Regions from separate parts of the Bradyrhizobium sp. ORS 86 genome, predicted to be linked through region 1. Evidence: riboswitches for the same ligand, from Rfam matches in the RefSeq annotation. Region 1 holds a riboswitch; each other region holds the start of a gene.
What was found. A riboswitch is a leader RNA that binds a small molecule or an ion and turns the genes downstream of it on or off. The one in region 1 is predicted to bind cobalamin.

Region 1 (7,948 bases):
GACGCTCGCGTTGCCCAGATCAAGGCGCAGATCGAGGAGACCACCTCGGACTACGACCGTGAGAAGCTGCAGGAGCGTCTCGCCAAGCTCGCGGGCGGCGTCGCGGTGATCCGCGTCGGCGGCGCGACCGAGGTCGAGGTGAAGGAGCGCAAGGATCGCGTGGATGACGCGATGCACGCGACCCGCGCGGCTGTCGAGGAAGGCATTTTGCCGGGCGGCGGCGTCGCGCTGCTCCGCGCCACCGAAGCTCTCAAGGGTCTGCGCACCAAGAACGACGACCAAAAGACCGGCGTCGAGATCGTGCGCAAGGCATTGTCGTGGCCGGCCCGTCAGATTGCCATCAACGCCGGTGAAGACGGCTCGGTCGTGGTTGGTAAGGTCCTGGAGAAGGACCAGTACTCTTACGGCTTCGATGCGCAGACGGGCGAGTACAGCAACCTGGTCTCCAAGGGTATCATCGATCCTACGAAGGTCGTGCGAGCGGCGGTCCAGAACGCCTCCTCCGTGGCGGCGCTCTTGATCACCACGGAAGCGATGGTCGCCGAGTTGCCCAAGAAGAACGCTGCCGGCCCCGCAATGCCTCCGGGCGGCGGCATGGGTGGCATGGGCGGTATGGACTTCTGATCCAGTCGCGTCACGCGGAACGCAAAAATAAGAAAGCCCCGGCAGCAATTGCCGGGGTTTTGTTTGCTCATCGATAAAGCGGGTCACTAAGGCCGTCGACGAGGCTCGTTCCCTTGGAACCGTGTTGGAATACCGTCGTCCAGCTTGCATCGGGCAATGTGAGGCGCGAGAGCTGTATTGGCGAGTCATACCTGACGTTGCCACTCATCCCGGAGCGTGCCAGCGATGTGCATACTCCAGGAGGGCGGTCACTCCGGATCGTTGCAGATCGTGTGCCCGATGGGGTGCAACTGTAGTCTCAGCCCCCTGTAGGGCCGGCGGCGCAATCCTCGCGGCACGGCTCTGTCCTCAGCATTATGTGGCGATTCAATAAGGCAGCGCAGAGTGAAGGACCCAGAGGCTGTCGCGGTAGTCATCTCAGCGCTCCGGCAAGTTCACGGCGACGATATTGCTCGCGCACTCCTTGCTGACGGAATGAGCCTAGCTGTTCTTATGGACGCGGTTTTCTCTCTATCAATGCGGAATAGCGAGGCGGTTCGAATGATCGCCAGAGCGTTAGACTCTCGCGATTTCGTCGTCTCCCCTGACGTCGGCTCGCTTTGGCACGTAAAGTATTTATATGATCGCCCAGGGTCCATGACCGTCGTCGATATGCTGGTACTGACACCTGAGAAGACGTTCATGAGCACTGAAATTTCGTTGCGGCTGCCGATCTGACCTGAGGCGTCAGTGCCGGGGGATCGCTCGGCAAATGCAATGGACAATAAGCCAGAGCAATCACCTGTTCGAAATAGCTGGTTGATCGTACGTCTGGTAACGTCAGCGCGCAATCCGTCGTGCTGGTATATGAACGTTCTGCCGTCCGAGCCCGGCGTCGAAGCCGACCTTCACCTAAATCTGCCGCCCGAGCGAACAAACGGAATATGAGTCCCACGCGTACGACCTTGTTCGGGCGGTCAGACCAAGTTGGACTCCGTGCCCGCGAATTTCGGCCGACGGATATTGCCTGATCATCACATCGACCACGCTGCAAGTGGAAGCATTCCGATCAGCGCGCCGAGTGCTTGCAAATCAATCACCTTCAACAATCTGTAACGACGTTAGTATTCTTCAGTATCTTTCCCACGACCGCTTCACGGTTGGACTGTACTGAAGGATTCGAGTGAGCGCACCCAACCATTCCTGGTAGGTGCATTGGATGCTTTCTGGCATACAGTTGTTCTAGATTGCCAGCACCTCGCTTCTCTCGAGACTCTCAACAGGTCGCGTTGGCCCGGCGGGACCAGAGCTGCAGCAAAAAAAATGAGTCTAATCTAGCGCTCCGCTCAAGCGTCGGCGCTGACCAGTCGCGATGACGAAGATGACGAAAATGATCAGAAGGTGCATGCTTTGGCTCTGTCTCGACCTCTTGTTGATTTGCCCAGGTGCCGTGGTCGTCGCGAGCAGCGATGTCAGAGCGGAGGACAGCATCCTTGTCGACAAGGTCAAGTCAACCTGGCGATCGCAAGACGGTGACACTATCGAGCAAATCATTTCCAAGGTCGCGAAGGTCGCGCACTTCGTCCCGAGAAGGTGGGGAGTCGCTCAATCGAACGATGGGAGCGAATATGCCTTCTTTTCGTGGAGTAAACATCGCGACGATAAAGCCGCCGAATATGCCATTATCTGGCAGGCTGCGCCCGACGGCGCGTTAAAAGTCGATTCGCCATATGCCAAGCCGATAGAATTGGGCTGGAAGGCGTTCGCACTCTCTCTGATCTCCAGTGAAATCGCAAACGGCGAAAAGGCGGTGAATCTCCACTTTCTGCATAACCCCATCAACTTCAACTTTGTGATGACTGCTCAGGGCAGGTTGGGCGATCTTCTACGACACGGCCGCTGCACTATCGGCGATCCGATCCAGGTGGATTACCTGCAGAAAGTTGATGAAAAAGAGGCCACACAGAGCGGCCTATGGCGCGCCCTGATTGTGGTGAACTGCAATATTCCAGGACCTCGGTACTTCACTCGTGGCGGCGTCATCATTTTTGAGAAGGCCGAGGGAAAAACCTGGGAGCCGCAGTCGTTTTTTGCTAAGCGCATCGCAACCTATCCCCCAGGCTCTTGGTTCGATCATGCAGATCCAGAAGAACAAGAAGCACTAGAACCGGCCAAGAAGACCTTGCAGAATGACCGCGGAGGGCAGCTTCGCGGCGCAGCCCCTTGAGACAATGCGTCGAGTTTACAATGGGGCTCTACGACGAAGCGATGCTGCATCTGAGCCGGAGGTGCCGTGTTGGGTTTGAGAGATTTACGACAACACTTCTCCAAACTCGTCGTGGGTCCGAGGGTGCCGCAGCCCGCAATAGCAAGCAGTCGCGAGAAATAGGCTCATCCGAAAGTTTGCACCAGGAACGTCGCGTTAATTTCGCAATGGCACTGGACTTGCAGTAACGGAAGCATGTTCCGCGACGACATCGTCGTCGGGCTGCCCACCGTGTGCAGGCATGCGCCGGCAAACGCCGGCGCGCCGTACTCGTAACGTGCGTTCTCTGCGGAGTGCCCCGTAAAACCGTCTGCCGATCCGCCGGCCGGCCTGCTCGCGACGCGACTCATATTTTTTGTCTCCGGATTCGGCTTCTCGGCCTGGGCGCCTCTGGTGCCGCTCGCCAAGGAGCGCCTTGCGGTCGATCATCGCGTGCTTGGTCTGCTGCTGCTCTGCCTCGGCATGGGGTCCCTCTTCGCCATGCCTTTGACCGCTTTGTCGGGGGCGCGCTACGGCACCAGGCGCACTATTCTTGTAGGTGGACTTGGCCTTGCGCTGACCCTGCCATGGCTCGCTATCGCCAGTACACCTCTGAAACTCGGGGCGGTGCTGCTTGCCTTTGGCGCTTCACTCGGCTCAATCAATGTAGCCATGAACGTTCAAGCGGCCGAAGTAGAGCGAGCAGCCGGCCGCCCATTGATGTCCACCTTTCACGCACAGTTCAGCATCGGCGAATTGTCGGGCGCTGGCGCCCTGACAGCCTTGCTCTCGCTGCGGATTGACTCGTTTGCTTCGACGCTGGCTTGTTCGGCGCTAATGATAGTTGCGATTTTGTCGGCATGGCCGCGGTTGCTTGCGACACGTCGCACGCCGTCAGAGCCACTGCTTGTCTTGCCTCATCGCAGCGTATTGCTGATAGCGGTGCTTGCGGCCATCACCTTCCTTGTCGAAGGCGCGATGATCGACTGGAGCGCCTTATTTCTCATTGACAGAGGTCTTGTGGCGCAAGAGCATGGCGGGTTCGGTTATATGTTGTTTTCCATCGCGATGACCGCAGGCCGTCTCGCCGGAGATGCCCTCGTGATCAGAATCGGAGACCGCGCCACACTGATGTTCGGACCTGTGCCGATCATGATCGGTTTTGTGGCCCTGCTGGCCGCGCCGGTGGCTGCGATTGCCATGGCGGGTTTGCTGCTTATCGGATTGGGTGCATCGAATATCGTGCCGGTGTTATGCCGCCGTGCTGGCAAGCAGAAGGTGATGCCGGCAGGTTTGGCGATCGCAGCCGTCACGACGGCGGGTTACGCCGGTATCCTCGTCGGTCCAGCTGGCGCCGGGCTCGTTGCACACATGGCTGGGCTGCCTTTTGCTCTCGCGATACTAGGAGCACTCATGTGCATCGTCACGCTGTCGGCCCGGACTGTGACGGCCAACCCTCGCTGATTGTTGGAGAAGGACATGTAGGCCCTCTGCCAAGCGGTTGCGCACGGTTGGCACCCATCACCGCCACTCGGGGGTAGCAACATAGCGAGGACGCTGCGAAAGAGAACGGTTATGGCCAAGAAGCACTGTCGCAGAATGGCCGTTGGTCCAGCGGCCTGAAATACATAGCAAACGCAGTGCTGGTCCGTTCGACATCGATGGGGGCGCCCAGCACGGCAAAAGCGAGATTGATTGATAGTGCCGAGATCTTCCATGCCTTCCAGAGCATATTCGCACGTCTCGGCGCACACGGCCGACGGGATAGATACGTTACCGGGAGCTGCTTACCGGCCCAGCCGCTCGAACCACTTTGCCCGGGATGGGCAAGCTGATTTGACCCACAGCTTCCAAGGGTGACGGTCCCGCAAGGCGGATCTTGCTAAGTTGTCGAGAGATTCACATGTCGAAGATGCTAGTAAAGGCTACCGACTGGTAGCTCGGTCGAAGCCGATCTGTCGCGTGCCATCGGCTGCAGGCAAAATGCGACCCCGATGTACTCGCGCGTGCAGAGACCAGGGCCGAGTTCGAAGCGAGCACTGCCCGGCACACTCATCGCGCAAAGGGGGCTTTAGATCGCGATCGTCGCGATGGAGCCACACCTACAGACTTGTTGAGCGGAGCCGCAGAAGGATGCCGTGCCAAGAGGTTGACGGAACGCTGCTTGTTCGGATAACTGATTTTCGTCGAGGTTCTCCGGAGCGCACTGATCCGGAGCTAAGAGGGAAGCCGGTCGAATGCCGGCGCTGCCCCCGCAACTGTAAGCGGCGAGCCGCTGTCCAATAAAGTCACTGAAACCGCTTGGTTTCGGGAAGGCCGGACAGCAGCGATGACCCGCAAGCCAGGAGACCTGCCCCGACAACATATTCGTCCGCGGGCGGGGTGTCCCGGTGGTGCGCCAAGCAATTGCCGCTTCGGCGGCTTTTCCTGCACGCAATCGCCATGACCTCTGCCCCAAACCAGGGGTTAGAGCTATGTCCGTCCTTTCACTTCCCGTTGCTACACTTGGTACGCCACGCATCGGTCCGCGCCGTGAACTCAAATTCGCGCTCGAAAGCTACTGGACCGGGAAGTCCACCGAAGCGCAGCTGCTTGAAGCGGCAGCTGGACTGCGCACTGCTAACTGGGCGCGGCAGAAATCGCTCGGCGCGACCGTCATTCCGTCGAATGATTTCTCGCTTTACGATCATGTGCTCGACACCAGTGTGATGGTGGGCGCCATTCCGGATGTTTACGCTTGCACCACAGGTCCTGTACCGCTCTACACCTACTTCGCTATGGCGCGCGGTGCGCCGAACGGTGAACTCGATGCGAGTTGCCCTCACTCCAATCCTGCACAGGGCGCGCCTGCGCAGGAGATGACGAAGTGGTTCGACACCAATTACCACTATATGGTCCCTGAATTTCACAAGGGGCAGATCTTCAGGCTTTCTTCTCGAAAGCCGATTGAGGAATATGAGGAGGCAAAGGGGCTTGGTTACCAGACGCGTCCCGTGCTGATTGGCCCAGTGACCTTCCTGAAGCTTGGCAAGAGCGCAGATCCTTCATTCAATCCATTGTCGCTGTTGGATCGACTGCTGCCGGTCTATGTCGACGTTCTTCGTGAGCTGGTCGCGCGCGGCGCAGAATGGGTTCAGCTCGATGAGCCCTGTCTGGTCTTGGACCTCGACGAAATATCCCGCAAAGCCTTGCTTCGTACCTATACCTATTTTGCTAGGGAGATACCTGCTCTTAAAATCATGCTGGCGACCTACTTTGGGACCATCGGCGGTAATCTCGATACGGCCTTGGCTTTGCCGGTTTCCGGGCTCCACGTCGACTTGGTAAGGGGGGCAGACCCGCTGAACGCGATCGTCGCTGGGATTCGCAACGATCTCGTTCTCTCACTGGGGGTCGTCGATGGGCGCAACGTTTGGCGCTCCAACCTTTCAGCGCTGGTCGATCAGCTGGCGCCCACCGTGGCAAAACTCGGCACTGATCGCGTCCAGATCGCCCCCTCATGTTCGCTGCTCCATGTTCCAATCGACCTGGGGCTCGAAACCGATCTCGATTCCGATGTAAAGAGCTGGCTGGCTTTCTCGGTTCAGAAAATTAAGGAACTAGCGACCCTAGGAAGGGCGCTTGCTGGCGATCGTGCCGGCGTGGCCGATGTGCTCGCGGCATCAAAAAACGCGGCACTTGCACGCGAGCAATCGCCCAAGATCCACAATGCGGACGTCGCTGCGCGCATGGCTGCGATCGACCAAACCAAGCGCTACCGTTGCAGTCCTTTCGCAAAGCGCGCCGAGGCCCAGCGCGCGCGGTTTGCCTTGCCGACATTTCCCACGACGACCATTGGATCGTTTCCGCAAACCGCGGAAGTTCGCAATGCCCGCGCTTGCCATGCCAAAGGAGGGTTGAGCAACGCGCAGTACGAGCAGTTTCTCAGAGAGGAAACGGCGCGTGCGGTGCTATGGCAGGAGAATATCGGGCTCGATGTTCTCGTGCATGGTGAGTTCGAGCGCAATGACATGGTGCAGTATTTCGGCGAGCAGCTTTCCGGATTCGCCTTCACCAAGCACGGTTGGGTTCAGTCGTATGGCTCGCGCTACGTCCGTCCACCAATTCTGTTTGGGGATGTCTCGCGGTCGAAGCCGATGACGGTCGAATGGTGGCGATACGCGCAGTCGCTGACCAACAAGCCAATGAAGGCAATGTTGACTGGACCGGTGACGATTCTGAACTGGTCTTTTGTCCGTGACGATATTCGGCGAAGCGATGCCTGCCGCCAGCTTGCGGTTGCGATCCGCGATGAGGTGCTCGACCTTGAGGAGGCGGGAGCGACAATAATCCAGATAGACGAGGCCGCGTTGCGCGAAGGGTTGCCGTTACGCAAATCACAATGGAGGAGTTATCTCGATTGGGCCGTGGATAGCTTTCGCATCTGTTCGTCCGGTGCTGCCGACGAAACTCAGATTCATACGCACATGTGCTATTCCGAATTCAACGATATCATCGATGCGATTGCGGCGATGGACGCAGACGTCATTTCGATCGAGACGTCGCGCTCGAAGATGGAATTGCTCGACGCCTTCAAGAACTACAAATATCCGAACGAAATCGGGCCGGGTGTCTACGATATCCATTCGCCACGCGTTCCCGGCAAGGACGAAATGAAAGATCTCATAACGCTGGCCAGGCAGCGATTGTCCGATTCGCAGCTCTGGATCAATCCAGATTGCGGCCTAAAAACCCGAAGATGGGAGGAGGTGCTTCCCGCCTTGGTCAATATGGTCGCAGCCGCCCGCGAGTTACGAGCAGCCTGCTGATTGCATGAAGATCGTCGGCCCGAACGCCGTCGTCGATGGTGAATGTCGACTCGGACAAATGCACTGCGCTGAAAGGCGGGCGGTCCAATTGCGTGAATATCCCGCTAGTCGGCGGGATATGGCGAAAAGACCGTTCCGGAGTCGATCACACGCCGGTCTGCGAAAGGCCGGCACACCCCAGGACCCGTGGTATTTCGCTTTGCCTGGTCGGATGGGCAACAAATTGCGTGGCGGCGGTACTGAAGCTTCGGCGAAAGCCTGCATCAAGGAGAGCGACAGGCTGCGGGCATAG
Region 2 (7,948 bases), 1.2 Mb from region 1:
AGAAGGGCCCACCGATCTGGGATGTCGTCGCAAAACACCTGCGCGCCGGCCGGCCGCCGAACCGCGACGCGCCGGGCGTGACGCTGAAGGGGGTCGACGACAATCCGGGTCTTGCCAGGAAGGGACAATGATGCGGCGGGCGATCACCACGATGCTTTGCCTCGCGCTGATCGCCCTTGCGGCACCGGTTGTGCACGCTCAGCAGGAGCCGCCGCTGCAGGACAAGCCGTTTGCCGAGCACAAGATCGTGCTGCAGCTCTCCGACAACGATCCGAAGAAGCAGGGCCTCGTGATCAGCGTCGCCAACAACCTGATGAAACGCTACGATCCCGACAAGATCGCGATCGAGATCGTCGCCTTCGGCCCCGGCATCGACCTGCTGAGGCCCGACAATCCGAACCGCAAGCTGGTCGAGAGCCTGGTCGCGCAGGGCGTGCGGGTCGATATCTGCCTCAACACCGTCGATACGATCGAGCGCGAGACCGGCAAGCGGCCGGACTACCTCCCCGTCGCGACGCCGGTGCAGGTCGGCGTCGCGCAGATCCTGCGGCTGACCGAGAACGGATACACGCTGGTTCGTCCCTGAAGCCGTCATTGCGAGCCGACAGGTCGCGCGAACGCGCGCTGACAGGCTCCATACGCTTTGCCGCAGGTTTCCGGATGGGGATGGATTTGCTTTGAACGCACCCTATCTTTGGAATAATCTCCTCTCTGAGACTCGACCTGGAGAATGGGTAAGCCGTTATGATCTTTCGCCAGTTGTTCGACAGCGTGTCCGGCACCTATAGCTATCTGCTCGCCAGCCGCGCCGGCGGCGAGGCGCTGATCCTGGATCCGGTGCTGGAAAAAGCCGACCGCTACTGCAAGCTGCTGCAGGAACTCGACCTGCGGCTGGTCAAGGCCGTCGACACCCACCTGCACGCCGACCACGTCACCGGTCTCGCCGAGCTGCGGGACCGCACCCAGTGCATCACCATCATGGGCGAGCAGAGCAAGGCCGACGTGGTGTCGATGCGCGTCTCCGACGGCGACAAGGTCACGATCGAGGGCCTCTGCCTCGAGGCGATGTACACGCCTGGCCACACCGACGATTCCTATAGCTACCTGATGGGCGACCGCGTCTTCACCGGCGACACGCTGCTGATCCGCGGCACCGGCCGCACCGATTTCCAGAACGGCAGCGCGCGGGAGCAATACGACTCGATCTTCAATCGCCTCTTGAAGCTGCCCGACGAGACGATGGTGTTCCCCGCGCACGACTACAAGGGCGACACCGTGTCCACTATCGGCGAGGAGAAGCGCTACAATCCCCGCCTGCAGGTGAAGTCGGTCGACGACTATGTCGAGCTGATGAACAACCTCCATCTGCCGAATCCGAAGATGATGGACGTCGCGGTGCCCGCCAACATGCATGTCGGCCTGCACCAGGACGAGCTCGCCAAACAGGGGCTTGCACTGACCGCGCGCGACGCCATCGCGAGCCTCGGCCGGACCGACATTTTGCTGGTCGATCTGCGCGAGAATGGCGAGCGAGCCAAGCATGGCACCCTTCCCGGCGCGATGCACGCGCCCTACCCCGGGATCTGCGAGAACCTGCGGCCCGGCGGGATGCTGCGCGAGGTCGCGGCCGCCACCGGCCGCCGTGTCGTGTTCTTCTGCGCCTTCGGCGAACGCTCGGCGATGGCGGTGGCCGCCGCGAAGAAAGCGGGACTTGCGAACACCGCCCACATCGAAGGCGGCATCGACGCCTGGAAGAAAGCCGGCGGCCCGGTGATGCACGGGTGATCCCGTAGCCCGGATGGAGCGCAGCGAAATCCGGGACAGGTTGATCTGTGGCCACCAGTGCGGCCCCGGATTTCGCTTCGCTCCATCCGGGCTACAGAATCAACGCGTCACCCGCTTCAATTCCGCAGTCAACCGATCCAGCGCGTCGGCGAGCATCACGCCGCCGCATACGGTAAGCCGCTCGGGCAACACGATGCGCTTGCCCGGCGGATAGAAGCGCTCAAGCGCGGGATGCAGCAGGAAGGCACGGCCCTCGTCCTCGGCGCGATCGCCGGCTTCCGACACCAGGATAAAGTCCGGCCGCAGCTTCACGATCGCCTCCAGCGAGGCAAATCCGCCGGCCTCAAAACCGAGCTCGCCGGCAACGTTGACCAGTCCGACCTCAGTCAACAATGCACTGACCAGGCTGTTCTCTCCCGATACCCAGCCGCGTCGCTCCAGCGGCAGCACGCGATAATGATGCGCGGTCACCGCGGCCCGCGCGCGAGCGATCGCGGCATCGAGCCGTGCGATTTCGGCGCTGGCGCGATCCGCATGCTGCACGACATCGCCCATCTGTCGGATTTGCGCCTTCACCTCGTCGAGCGTGCGCGGCACGGTGAACTCGACGAGATGAAGGCCATTGGCCTTCAGCAGATCGCGCGTCTCGCGCTTGTCGAACCGGCTGACGACGACAACATCCGGCTTCAGCACCAGCACATCCTCGGCCCCGCCAGACAGCACAGGATAGCGCCGCGCCGCGTCGGCCGCCCATGATTGCCAGGCATCGCGCGCAAACGGGCTGAGACCGAGGATCTGATCCGGATCGGCCAGCGACAGCACGAGCTGGTCGCTACAGACGTTCATGGAGACGACGCGTGGCCCGGTGGCGAGCGAGGCGCTGGGTGAGATTGCCCACAACAGCATCGAGAGTATCGCGATGAGATATCTGGAAGTGAGGTGGCCGCCGCGAGAAAACTGCGCCCCCTCTCCCGCTTGCGGGGGAGGGTTGGGGTGGGGGTATCGCTGCAAATCATATCGTGGAGAAAGCCCCCACCCGCATCGTATCTGGCGATACGATGCGACCTCCCCCGCAAGCGGGAGAGGTGAAGCGAGCTCGCGGATACTTCGGCGCTGCCTGTAGACGGACCCGCACATCACACGTCCGCCCAAGGCACGATCACCGCCTCGCGCTGATACTCGGCGCGATAGGCGCTGATCCGGAACACCTCCGCCATCACCGCTTCCGACAGTGCTTCGACAGGCGCGCCCTGCGACGCCAATCGTCCCTCCGAGAGCACCAGCACGTGATCCGCAAAGCGCGCGGCCAGGCCGAGGTCATGCGTCACCACGACGACCAGCACGCCCGCATCAGCGACGCCGCGCAGCCGCTGCATCACGTCGATCTGATGGCGCGGATCGAGCGACGCGGTCGGCTCGTCGGCCAGGATCACGGGCGCCTCCACCGCGAGCACACGGGCCAGCGCAACGCGGCTGCGCTCACCGCCGGAGAGCTCGGTGACGCGGCGGTCGCCGAACGCAGTGACATCGACCGCCTGCATCGCCCGCAGCACCGCCGCCATATCGTCGGGCGACAGCCGGGCGGGATCGGTCGCGCCGTGCGGATAACGGCCGAGCGCGACGATGTCGCGGGCCGGCAGCGGCCAGTGCACCATGTGCCCCTGCGGCAGATAGGCAAACCGCCTGGAGCGTTCGCGCAACGACAGCGACGACAGCGCATCGCCGCCGATCCTGATGTCGCCGCGGGAAGGGATCAGCCCGGCCAGCGCACGAAGCAGCGTGGTCTTGCCGGCGCCGTTCGGACCAACCAGCGCCACCAGATGCCCAGACGACAACGACAGCGAGATATCGTGCAGCACATGGCGGCTGCCCAGCGAAGCGTTGAGATGGGTTGCGGACAGCAGGGTCATGCCACGCCTCCACCGAGCACGCGGCGTTCGCGCATGATCAGATAGAGGAAGAACGGCACGCCGATGATCGAGGTCAGCACGCCGACCTTGATGTCGGAAGTCGACGGGATGATGCGCACCGCGATATCGGCCGCCAGCAGCAGCGCCGAGCCCGCGAGCGCGCTCGGCACCAGGAGCCGCGCCGGGTCGTGGCCGATCACCGGCCGCATCAGATGCGGCGCGACCAGGCCGATGAAACCGATGGTCCCTGTCACCGCGACCGCGCCGCCGACGCCGAGCGCGACGCCCGAGATGACGAACAGCCGCAACCGCGCGACATCGACCCCGAGGCTCTGCGCGGCCTCCTCGCCCAGCGTCAGCGCGCGGAAGCTGCTTGCCTGGCTGAGCAGGATGACGGCGCCGGCCACGATGAAGGGCAATGCAATCATGACATGCTGGAAGCTGCGGTCCTCCAGCGAGCCGAGCAGCCAGAACGCGATCTCCAGCGCCACGAACGGATTGCTCGACAGATTCATCACCAGCGCCGTCGCGGCGCCTGCGAAGCTGGAGATCGCGAGCCCCGACAGGATCAGGATCAACAGCCCGGCATTGCGGCCGGCGATCGCAAGCAGGGCGAACACCGAGCCGAACGCCGCGATGATCGCAGCAATCGGCAGCGCGAACGAGCGCACGTCGGCCAACCCGAGCGCAATCACCAGCACCGCGCCGAAGGCGGCCGCCTGCGGCGCGCCGAACAGCGACGGCGAGGCCAGCGGATTGCGCAGCAGCCCCTGCAGCGCCGCGCCGGACAATCCCAGAATGCCGCCGATCGCAAACGCCAGGATGGTTCGCGGCAGGCGGATCTCGCGCACGATCACCTGCGCCACATCGCTGCCGCCGCCGAACAGCGCCGCGATCACGGTGAGTGGTGACAACCGCACCGGCCCGATGCCGAGCGAGATCAGCATGAGCAAGACCACGAGCGCCGTGAGCGCTACGGTCGCGCCCAGACGGCGCCGCGCTGCGACCTCGGCCGCCAAGGCAAAATCCTGCACACTCATCGGATCATGCTCTTACAGCGATCGCCGTGGCAGACAAGCGACACTCGATGAAAACCATAGCCGTCCGGCTGCTGCCCTGGTTCCGCCGGGATTGACTTTGGCCGCCGACCGAACCCTAGTGACCATGACGGTTCTTTCATGGGATGAAAAGGGAATGCGGTACGGGGAAACTGCCCCAAGGCCGCGGCTGCCCCCGCAACTGTAGGCGGTGAATCCTTCGTCACAGGCCACTGGGAATCTCGGTCCTGGGAAGGCGACGAAGGGTAACGACCCGCGAGCCAGGAGACCTGCCGTCAGCCGTGGTCACACGCGACGATGCCGGTCGGGGAGTACAGGCATTGGCTTCACCTGACGTGCCGTCGTGCAAGGGGTGAGACCGGGTTCGCGGTGACGTGCCACTGACGTTGCCCAGGTCTCGCCGATGTTGCCCTTCCCTTCAACGCGACTGCGCCGCGCGCTCTTGCTCGCCTCGACAATATCAGCGCCGGCGCTCAGCGCCACAGCCGCACTGGCGCAGCAGGCGCCGGCCGCGGACGTGCTTCCCCCGATCGAGGTCACCAAGCCCGGCGACCAGAACGTGACGCGCGCCAGGCCGACCAACTCTGATACGACCCAGACGCCGCACCGCCCGGCCCCGGGCAATGCGCCGACCGACAACACGGGAAGCGGAAGCGGATCGAACGCTCCGCCAACGGGCACGGGATCCGGGACCGCCAGTGTCGGGTCCGCGGGCATCGTCGGCGCATCGTCGACCGTGATCACGGCCGACGACATCGCCCATTCGCCGGTGCAGACACTGCCCGAGATCCTCGCGCAGGTGCCGGGCGTGCAGTTGCAATCGCTCTATGGCGGCCCGAACGGCGCCAAGACCTCGGTCGACCTGCGCGGCTTCGGCGCCTTCGCCTCCGACAATACATTGTTCCTGCTGAACGGCCGCCGTCTCAACGACATCGACAAGGCCGGGTTCGATCTCACCACGATCCCGATCGATTCGATCGAGCGCATCGAGATCACGCGAGGCAACAGCGGCGCCGTGCTCTATGGCGACAACGCAGTCGGCGGCGTCGTCAATATCGTCACCAAGACCGCCGTCGGCGGGCCGCCGGTCTCCATCAAGGCTGAAACCGGCTTCGGCTCGTTCAACCAGCGCATGGCCGCGGTCTCGGCCGCGGTGAATTCCGGTCCGTGGTCGACATCGTTCTACGGCAATGGCATCAAGTCCGACGGGTATCGCGTCAACAATGCGCTCGACCAGCGCAACGGTATCGGCAACATCAGCTACACCACGCCGGACCTCACCGCGTTCCTGACCGTCACCGGCAGCGACCAGAAGCTCGGCCTTCCCGGCGGCCGGATCGTGGATCCGTCGATCGGCGTCAATGAGCTGCTGACCGACCGCAGGGGCGCCGCCACGCCCTACGACTACGCCAATCAGCAGACCGCCAGCGTTACCACCGGCTTCACCAAGACCCTGTTGAACGGCGTCGACCTGATCGTCGACGGCGGCTGGCGGCAGCGGGACACGCAGAGCGGCTTCTTCGGCACGGTGCCGACTCCGAGCTTTGCCTCGACCTACAATGACGCCGCGCTGCAAACGTGGTCGATCACGCCACGCCTCAGCATCAAGAACGCGGTGCTCGGGCTGCCGTCCACGATCCTGACCGGCATCGACTATTATGATTCGACGTTCCGGGAAGCGCGCAGCCAATTCCAAGGATACGCGCCGATCCACACCTACGACATCTCGCAGCGGACGCTTGCCGGCTACTGGCAGCATATCATCGGCCTGTTGCCGACGACTGATTTCTCCTATGGCGCGCGCGTGCAGAGCACCGCCGTGAATGCAGCAGACCGTTACGATCCCACGGCGCCGGGCACGTTCCCCGGCTCTGACATCCAGGCTTCTCCGCTCAACAGCAATGAAACGCAATATGCGCTACATGCCGGCGTCGAGCATCGCTTCACCGACGTCTTCTCGGTATTTGGACGCGCTGCGCGCGCGTTCCGCACGCCCGATGTCGACGAACGCGTCGCCTCGGGCCCGTCGTTCGACCCGGTGACGTTCGCGCCGATCCCGCAGAACTTCCAGCTCAAGACCCAGACCTCGCAAGACGTCGAGAGCGGCGTCCGCGTCAGGACCAACCGCTTCCAGGTGCAGACCAGCGTCTACCTGATGGATCTCGACAACGAGATCCACTTCAACCCGGTGCTGTTCTACAACGTCAACCTCGATCCGACCCGCCGCTACGGCAGCGAGACCAACGCCTCGCTGCGCGTCAGCGACACCGTGACGCTGCGCGGCGGCATGGCCTACACCCGCGCCGTCTTCCGCGAAGGCATGTGGGCCGGCAACGACGTGCCGCTGGTCTCCCGCTATACCGGCAATGTCGGCGTCACCTGGAACATCTGGCAGAACTACCTCGTGTTCGACGCTACGTTGCGCGCCTGGAGCTCGCGCATCATGGACAACGACCAGGCCAACGCCCAGAGCCGTATTCCCGGCAATGCGACCGCCGACATCAAGCTCAGCGGACAATACGACCGCTTCTTCTGGTCGGTCAGCGTGAACAACCTGTTCAACGCGCTTTACTACGACTACGCCATTACGAGTTCGTTCACCGCGGGCCGCTTCTCGGCCTATCCGCTGCCGGGCCGGACCTACGTGGTGCGGGCCGGAGCGACGTTCTGACCTGCTCCGGCGCGGCTGGCCCTCGGTCCCGTCGCGCCCTCTCCTCGCATTTCAAGCGTCTGCCAACTGGGGTAGAATTTCCAGCGACCATCGATTGCGCAGAGGACATGCATGGGCAAAGCGGGAAAGAAGAGCAAGGCACCGACCAAGGCCAGCGAGCCGCCCAAAAAGCCTCCGCCGTCCCCATCGCCGCACGACGACGAATATTACGAGGACGGCGACATCGCCACGCCGAAGCTCGACCGCCACGGCAATGATGATGAGCCGTTGTAGGCCGGTCCACATCCATCCAGACGTTGTCCCGGCGAAGGCCGGGACGACGAGGATAGACCTAGCAAAATCCCTCACTCTCGATCGTTCGGATGCTCGCCGCGTCGAGCAGATGCGCGCCGAAGCCGCCCCGCGCCAGCGACGACGCGAGCTGCGGCGAGACCAGTAACAACGCAACTGTCATCGCCAGCGGTACGGCGCCGGGCCAATCGAGTCGCATCGGCGTCAGCTCTTCGGTGCTGCCCTGATACGGG
Region 3 (7,948 bases), 2.4 Mb from region 1:
CCGCCTGTCGCCGTCGGCGCCGCCGGAGGCGACGAACCATTCGGCCAGCGCGAGCGCGACCTGGACGGCCTCGCTTCGTGTGACGTAACGGCCGAACTTTTCGCCATCGGCGCGCACCAGCAGCCTGCCGTCGGCGTCGCGCTCGATCCGGACGTCAGCAGACGCGCCGGCCAGCACCCGCTCGCGGCCATCGTCGATCGCAAAGCCAAACTTGGTCGGAAGCTCGAGCGAAGCGCCGGCAAGAGTGAGTTCGAGTTCGGCCACGAGCGCGCAAGTCTCATCGCCTCCAGTCCAGAACGGCGTTACCAGAACGTTGCGCCGCGCTTCGGTCTCAGGATCAGGGTCGAGCAATCCGAGCCGCGTGAGCCCATCGAGCAAGGGGAGATGGCCGCAATCTTCGACGCCGCGGATCTGAAGGTTGGCGCGGCTGGTCAGATCGATCAGGCCGTTGCCGTACTGCCCAGCCAGGTCGGCGATCCCCGCTGCCTGCGCCCCGTCCAGCCGTCCGCCACGCGGGCGAATGCGCACCACGAGCCCGTCGCCCGACTGCATCGGCCGCAGCGCGCCGGGACACCAGCCCTTGATCGCGACGGCGCTCATGACGCCTCCCGCAGCGCGGCTGCGATCGAGTTGCGACGTGTCTTCCAGAGCGAAGCCTCATGCAAGCGGGTGAAGCACGTTTCCATCGCCGTCAGCGCTGCCGGATTCTCGCGCGCCATGAATGCGCGAACGTCGCCGTTGCCGAGTGTCGCATCATAGTAGAGATCGAACAGATGTGGCGGCACCACGCCGGCAAGATGGGCAAAGGCCGCCATGTGTTCGAGCGTCGCGGTGATCTCGGCCGCGCCGCGAAAGCCATGCCGCATCATGCCCGCGATCCAGGCTGGATTAGCGGCGCGCGCACGCACCACCCGCGATATCTCCTCGGTCAGCAGGCGGGCATGCGGTTGATCCGGCCGCGTCGCATCGAGGTGATAGAGCGAGGGGGCCTTCGCGCCGAGGCGCTCGGCCGCCGCGGCGACACCGGCCTCATGCGCGGCATAGTCCGCTGCCAGCAGCAGGTCGGTCTCCGGGAGATCCTGGGTATGAACGAAGGCATCGGCTGCAGCGAGCCGGGCCTCGATGCCGGCGCGGTCGGAGCGCATCTCGCCGTCGGACGCAAATGACCAGGATGACGCCGACAGCCAGGCCTCGCCGGCCGTGTCGCGCGATTCTGGTGTGAAGACATCCGGTGTCGCGCCGGTGCCAACACCATATCGTCCGGGACGTGGCCCGAACACGCGCGAGACGCGCTGCGTATACGGATTTTCGTCGCCTTCCTCGCTGCGTTCCGACAGCGCCCCGGCCGCGGCCTCGAACAGTTGGGCAAGGCCTGAGAAGACGTCGCGGAACAGCCCCGACACGCGCAACGTGACGTCGATGCGCGGGCGGCCCAGTTCTGCCGGTGCGATGATGTCGTAGCCCGTCACCCGGCCCGAGCCGTGATCCCAGCGCGGCGCGATACCTGCGAGATGCAGTGCCATCGCAAAATCCTCGCCGGCGGTACGCATGGTCGACGATCCCCAGAGGTCGACGACGAGCCCTTTCGGCCAGTCGCCGTGGTCCTGCAGGTGACGGCGCAGCAGCTCCTCGGCAAGCTTGACGCCTTGCGCATGTGCCGACGGCGTGGGCACCGCGCGCGGGTCGACGGCAAACACATTGCGTCCGGTCGGCAGCACGTCGCGGCGCCCGCGATAGGGCGAGCCCGAAGGTCCCGGCGCAACGTGGCGGCCGGAGAGCGCATCGCGCAGCGCACGCTTCTCCGCCTCGCCGCACGCGCCCTGGCCGAACACATGCAGGCCGTCGCCGAACTGGCTTTCCTTGAGATCGCAGACGAAGCGATCGATCTGTGGAATGGCTTCGCCCGCCGAGACCGATGTGGCGAGACCGAGATCGTCCTCCAGCCCGGCGAGCCGCGCCTCCTCGCGGATATCAGCAATCAAGCGCCGGCGCCGCGCCGGATCGAGGCCGTCGGCGGTCGAATATTCATCAAGCAGCCGTTCGAGCCGGCGCATGCCCTCCGGCAATGTGGCGTTCGTGAGCGGCGGCGGCAGGTGGCCGACCGTGACGGCGCCGATCCTCCGCTTGGCCTGTGCGGCCTCGCCGGGATCGTTGACGATGAACGGATAGATTACCGGCAGGTCTCCGATCAACGCCTCCGGCCAGCAGCAAGGCGACAGCGCGACCGATTTGCCCGGCAGCCATTCGAGCGTACCATGCGCACCCATGTGCACGATGGCGTCGATGCCTTGCTGTCTGAGCCAGAGATAGAACGCGACATAGGCGTGGCGAGGCGTGCGCGAGAGATCGTGATAGTTGGCGTCGCGCTGGCGCACATCGCCGCGCTCCGGCTGAACGGCAATGACGGACTTGCCGCATTGTATTGCGGCGAAGTGAAATTCGCCGTTGCGGCAATCTGGATCGTCCTCCGGCGCGCCCCAGGCACTCGCGAGATCGTCCTGAAGCTGCCGTGGAAGGCGGGACAGCGCCGCGCAATAGTCGTGGACGCTCCACGTCAATTTCTGCCGCAACAGAACGTCGCCGAGCGGCCCCACGGTCGCGGTGTCGAAGCCGGCGGCTGCGAGATCGGACAGCAGCACATCAACCGAGGCGAGGGCATCGAGCCCGACCGCATGCGCGATCTGATGGGGGCGGCCGGGATAGTTCGAGAGCACGAGTGCGAGCCGCTTCTCGCGCGCCGGCTTGGTCGCGAGCCTGTGCCAAGCGGCGACGCGTAAGGCAACCGCCGCGACACGCTCCTCGTCCGGCCGGTGCGCGAGACGGGCGAATTGCAGGTCGGGATCGCGCTCGCCGGGCGACTTGAAGCTCACGACGCCCGCAAACAGACGACCGTCGACCTCCGGCAACACCACGTGCATCGCCAGATCGCCGGGAGAAAGACCGCGAAGCGACTCGGCCCAATCATCGCGCCGCGCTGTCGACAACGCGACCTGGAACACCGGGCAGCATGCGAGTTCGAACGGCGTCGTGCCGTCGTCGCCGATTGCGGAAAAGGCGGTCGCATTGACGATAGCGGCGGGAGGACAATGCGCGAACTGGGTGCGCATCCAATCGGCGACGCCCGCTGCCTTCAGCGAGGTGACGAACACGCCGTATGCATCAAAGCCCTTCTGCCGCAACGCCGTGATCAGCGCGTCGACCGGCGCCGTGTCGCCGGCTGCGAGATAGGAACGATAGAAGGTCACCAGCGCCCGTGGCCGGTGATCTGGTGACGGCGGCGCCGTGACGGCGCCGAGCCCGGGATCGTAGAAGCCGAACTTCGGAAGGTCGATCTCGCCGACGACCGGTCCGGCATACAGTCCCGACGCCAGCGCGAGCTGGGCGATCACGGCCTGCGCCGCGACGGGGCCGCCCTTGTCGCAGAGCACCTTGAGCCTGCGTAGCGTCGAGACCGGCAGGGTGGAGAATTCATCCAGCCGCGGGTCATCGCGACCGTCCGCCGGCAGCACCGCAAGCGCGATGTTGCGCTCCTTCGCCAGGCGATGCAGCGCGGCCAGCCCATATGACCAATAGGGTTCGCCACCGATCAGACGCACCAGGATGCCGCGCGCCTGCGACAAGGTCCGTTCGATGTAGGTGTCGACCGACAGCGGATGGCGCAGGTCGGCCAGATTCGCGAGCCGTAGAGACGGCAGCGATCCGCGGTCGCGCCGCCAGCCGGAAGCAAACGCAGAAAGATCGCTGTCGGAGAACGAGAGCACCACAAGTTCGGCCGGATCCTGGCCGAGGTCCCTTGGTGTCACGGTCTCCTCGAGACCGCGGCCCTCGCGGAAGACGATGTGCATCAGACACCAAGTCGCGCCTTGATGGCGGCCTCATCGATGTCGCCGTGTTCGCCGATCACGACGAGCTTCGACTGCCTCGGCCGCGCGCCCCAGGGCATGTCGAACTGATGTCGCACCCGCTCGCCGACAGATTGCACCAGCAGGCGCATCGGCTTGCCCTGGATCGCGATATAGCCCTTGGCGCGCAGCACATTCTGCTCGCGCGCCAGTCCCTTGATCGATGCAACCAGCGCATCGACGTCGGCGATTTCCGGAAGATCGATTACCACGGAGTTGAAATCGTTATGTTCGTGCTCGTCCTCACCGTCGTGGTGCGACGGACGCGCTGCGAGGTCGTCTTCGGCTGCGGCCGCGAGACCCAGGATCACGCGCGCGTCGACCGCGCCGTCGACGACCGGCTGCATCGGCACCTGCCGCGGCATTTCGGCCGCGATCGCGAGCTTCGCGGCCTCGAGGCCCTCAGCGCCGGCGAGGTCCGCCTTGGTCAGCAGCACGATGTCGGCGCAGGCGATCTGGTCCTCGAACACTTCCGACAGCGGCGTCTCGTGGTCGAGATTGTCGTCAGCGGCGCGCTGCGCGTCGACCGCGGCCGGGTCGGGGGCAAAGCGGCCGGCCGCAACGGCCTCCGCATCGGCCAGCGCGATCACGCCGTCGACCGTGATCCGCGAACGGATCTCCGGCCAATCGAACGCCTTCAGCAGCGGCTTCGGCAGCGCGAGCCCCGATGTCTCGATCACGATATGATCGGGTTTCACGCGCCGCGCCAGCAATTGCTCCATCGCTGGGACGAAATCGTCAGCGACGGTGCAGCAGATGCAGCCATTGGCGAGCTCGACGATGTTCTCGCTCGGACAATTGGCATCCGCGCAGGACTTCAATATCTCCCCGTCGACGCCTTCGCTGCCGAACTCGTTCACCAGCACCGCAAGCTTCTTGCCGTTGGCATTCCTGATCAGATGCTGGATCAGCGTCGTCTTGCCCGATCCGAGAAAGCCGGTGACGACGGTGACGGGCACCTTGGTGAGCGTGGTCATTCTGCAGCCTCTGGCACAACGGCGATGGGTGGAATGCGGGCGAGTGATTGCTTGCGAAAGATTTCCGGTCGGCTGCGCCACGGCACGATGCCGTCGGGTGCCGCCGCATAGGCGGAAGCACCGGCGACCACATCCGTCGCATTGGCTTCGGACAGGCGGCCATAGACATACGACCACCGTCCCGGCGCGCTGAGCGCGACCGAGCAGCCCTGGCTGCACGCCGACAGGCATTCGACCGGAACAAGATTGACGCCGTCAGGCACACCGGTATCGCGGATCGCGGCATGCAGCCGCGCACCGGGCGTGGCTTCGCCTTCCGCGACCGTCTGGCCGGCGCGGCAGGTGATGCAGACATGAAGTGTAACGCTCATCGCCCTTCCTGATTGACAGCGGGAGGCGATGAGGCAGACGAACCGTTCGATGGAAAGGTTCGTTCCCCGTCGCGGAACACCCCGTCCGCTGGTCTCAACGTCTGCGCTGGCAGGTCTCCCGGCTTGCGGAGCAGGGGGTTATCCCTTCGATCCCCGCCTTCCCGATTCCTTTGGGAATCAGTGGCTTTGGGCATCTCTCCGGTCACGGTCGCGGGGGCGGCTGCGCTTCGGGCCGACTTGAGCCCTATCGCATTCCCTCTTCGCCTGTCGTAGGACAGGCACCAACGCAGGGCTCACCATTCGTCCAAGCCCGGAACTTGTCAAGCCGAAGGAACGTCAGATGATGTCTGAACGAGACGCCGAGGACGAAGCCGGTGGCTCAGAGGCCGCGCTGGAAGCTCGCCATGCCGCCAAGATGGCCAAAAAGAAAGACGCTCGTGATCGAATCATGGCGACCAAGAGCGGTGAGAAAGGATTGATCATCGTTCATACCGGCGCGGGCAAGGGAAAATCGTCCTCCGCCTTCGGCATGATCGTCCGCTGCGTGGCGCACGGGTTTCCCTGCGCGGTGGTGCAGTTCATCAAGGGCGCTTGGGATACCGGTGAACGCCGCCTGCTGACCGGACACTTCGGCGACCTCTGTCAGTTCCACGCGATGGGCGAAGGTTTCACCTGGGAAACGCAGGATCGCGCCCGCGACATTGCCGCCGCCCAAGCCGGCTGGGAAAAAGCCAAGCAACTGATCTCCGATGCAAGCCTGCGCATGGTCGTGCTCGACGAGATCAACATCGCACTGCGTTATGACTATCTGGCGATCGCCGACGTCGTCGAATTTCTCAAGACGTCGAAGCCGCCGATGACGCATGTCGTACTCACCGGGCGTAACGCCAAGGACGAACTGATCGAGATCGCCGACCTCGTCACCGAGATGACGCTGGTGAAACATCCGTTCCGGTCCGGCATCAAGGCGCAGCCGGGCGTCGAGTTCTGACAGCGTAGCCGGACCACGCGATGGCGCGCACATTGATGATCCAGGGAGCGGGCTCGGACGTCGGCAAATCGCTGATCGTCGCGGGCCTGGCGCGCGCGGCGAAGCGGCGCGACCTCCGCGTATTGCCGTTCAAGCCGCAGAACATGTCGAACAATGCAGCCGTCACCGTCGACGGGGGCGAGATCGGACGCGCGCAGGCGCTGCAGGCGCTCGCCGCCGGCGTCGAGCCGCACACCGACATGAACCCGGTGCTGCTGAAGCCGGAGACCGATGTCGGCGCGCAGATCATCGTGCAGGGCAAGCGCGTCGCAACCGCGCGTGCCCGGGAATATGCCGCCATGAAGCTCTCGCTGATGAGCGCAGTACTGGAGAGTTTCGAGCGGCTGAAGCATCGCGCCGATCTCGTGCTTGTCGAAGGCGCCGGCAGCCCCGCCGAAGTCAATCTGCGCAAGGCCGACATCGCCAATATGGGCTTTGCGCGCAAGGCCGGTGTCCCGGTGGTGCTGGTCGGCGATATCGACCGCGGCGGCGTGATTGCGCAACTCGTCGGTATCAAGACGGTGATCGATCCCGAGGACGCCGCAATGATCCGTGGCTTCATCATCAACAAGTTTCGTGGCGATCCGACCCTGTTCGATGACGGCTACCGGCTGATCGAAGCCCGCACGTCGTGGCGCGGGTTCGGCGTGCTGCCCTGGTTCATCCGTGCCGGCGAGCTTCCGGCAGAAGATGCGCTCGGGCTCGGCGACGCGCGCAAGCCCGGCCAATGCAAGATCGCGTTTCTTGCGCTGTCGCGCATCGCCAATTTCGACGATCTCGATCCGCTCAAGCTCGAGCCGGGCGTCGACCTCGTGATGGTGCGTCCCGGCGACGCCATTCCGGGCGATGCCAGGCTCGTCATCGTGCCGGGCTCGAAATCGACGCGCGGCGACCTTGCCTTTCTGCGCGCGCAGGGCTGGGACATCGATCTTCTGGCGCATCATCGTCGCGGCGGCCATGTGCTTGGTCTGTGCGGCGGATATCAGATGCTCGGACAGAGCGTGGCCGATCCGATCGGGATCGAAGGCCCCCCCGGTGAGACGCGCGGCCTCGGACTTCTTGATGTTGCGACCGTCATGACCGAGCAGAAAACGCTGACGCGGGTCAGCGCCGTCCATGCCGCGACCGATCAATCGATCAGCGCCTACGAGATCCACATCGGGCGGACCGACGGCCCGGACCGGGCCCGGCCCTTCGCGTTTGTTGTGGGTGCGCCGGAAGGTGCCGTGTCCGGCGACGGGCGCGTTCACGGCAGCTATCTGCACGGGCTGTTCGCATCAGACGATTTCCGCAAGGCCTTCCTCGCGCAACTCGACGTTCCCGCCGCGGACCAGGCGTACGGCGCCAGGGTCGATGACGCGCTCGATGCGCTTGCCGATCACATCGAGGCGCATCTCGACGTCGATGGGCTGCTTGCGCTGGCGCGATGAATCATCGGCGCGACAATAGAGCGGCAAGGCGGGACCATTCCGCTTCGCTCCCGGGCAGGCCGAGGCGCAGCCATCCTGGGCGTTGTGCGAAGACGCGTGACCAGATTTGCCCACGTGCCAGCTTCTCTTGTGCGGCGAGGGCGTCGCCGGTCTCATAGAGGCGGAACAATGGCGTGCCGCCGACCAGTGTCCATGCTTGCGACTGCACCGCCGCATCGAGCCTGAGGCAATCGCTGGC

Region 2: another riboswitch for cobalamin. It lies ahead of P6U25_RS02910 (TonB-dependent receptor); the one in region 1 lies ahead of metE (5-methyltetrahydropteroyltriglutamate--homocysteine S-methyltransferase).
Region 3: another riboswitch for cobalamin. It lies ahead of P6U25_RS33255 (DUF1636 family protein); the one in region 1 lies ahead of metE (5-methyltetrahydropteroyltriglutamate--homocysteine S-methyltransferase).

Annotation. Positions count from the first base shown of each region.
Region 1 covers NZ_CP120699.1:1,830,654-1,838,601, forward strand. Annotated here, with positions in the region: gene groL (chaperonin GroEL) at 1-624, shown strand, start outside; gene P6U25_RS08435 (nodulate formation efficiency C protein) at 1,985-2,830, shown strand; gene P6U25_RS08440 (MFS transporter) at 3,200-4,312, shown strand; cobalamin riboswitch at 5,021-5,221, shown strand; gene metE (5-methyltetrahydropteroyltriglutamate--homocysteine S-methyltransferase) at 5,323-7,656, shown strand.
Region 2 covers NZ_CP120699.1:646,370-654,317, reverse strand. Annotated here, with positions in the region: gene soxB (thiosulfohydrolase SoxB) at 1-131, shown strand, start outside; gene P6U25_RS02935 (hypothetical protein) at 128-586, shown strand; gene P6U25_RS02930 (MBL fold metallo-hydrolase) at 745-1,785, shown strand; gene P6U25_RS02925 (ABC transporter substrate-binding protein) at 1,885-2,691, opposite strand; gene P6U25_RS02920 (ABC transporter ATP-binding protein) at 2,922-3,695, opposite strand; gene P6U25_RS02915 (FecCD family ABC transporter permease) at 3,692-4,735, opposite strand; cobalamin riboswitch at 4,847-5,045, shown strand; gene P6U25_RS02910 (TonB-dependent receptor) at 5,157-7,424, shown strand; gene P6U25_RS02905 (hypothetical protein) at 7,536-7,697, shown strand; gene P6U25_RS02900 (hypothetical protein) at 7,756-7,948, opposite strand, start outside.
Region 3 covers NZ_CP120699.1:7,187,557-7,195,504, reverse strand. Annotated here, with positions in the region: gene cobG (precorrin-3B synthase) at 1-600, opposite strand, end outside; gene cobN (cobaltochelatase subunit CobN) at 597-3,845, opposite strand; gene cobW (cobalamin biosynthesis protein CobW) at 3,845-4,879, opposite strand; gene P6U25_RS33255 (DUF1636 family protein) at 4,876-5,250, opposite strand; cobalamin riboswitch at 5,341-5,551, opposite strand; gene cobO (cob(I)yrinic acid a,c-diamide adenosyltransferase) at 5,594-6,241, shown strand; gene P6U25_RS33245 (cobyric acid synthase) at 6,262-7,710, shown strand; gene cobD (threonine-phosphate decarboxylase CobD) at 7,712-7,948, opposite strand, start outside.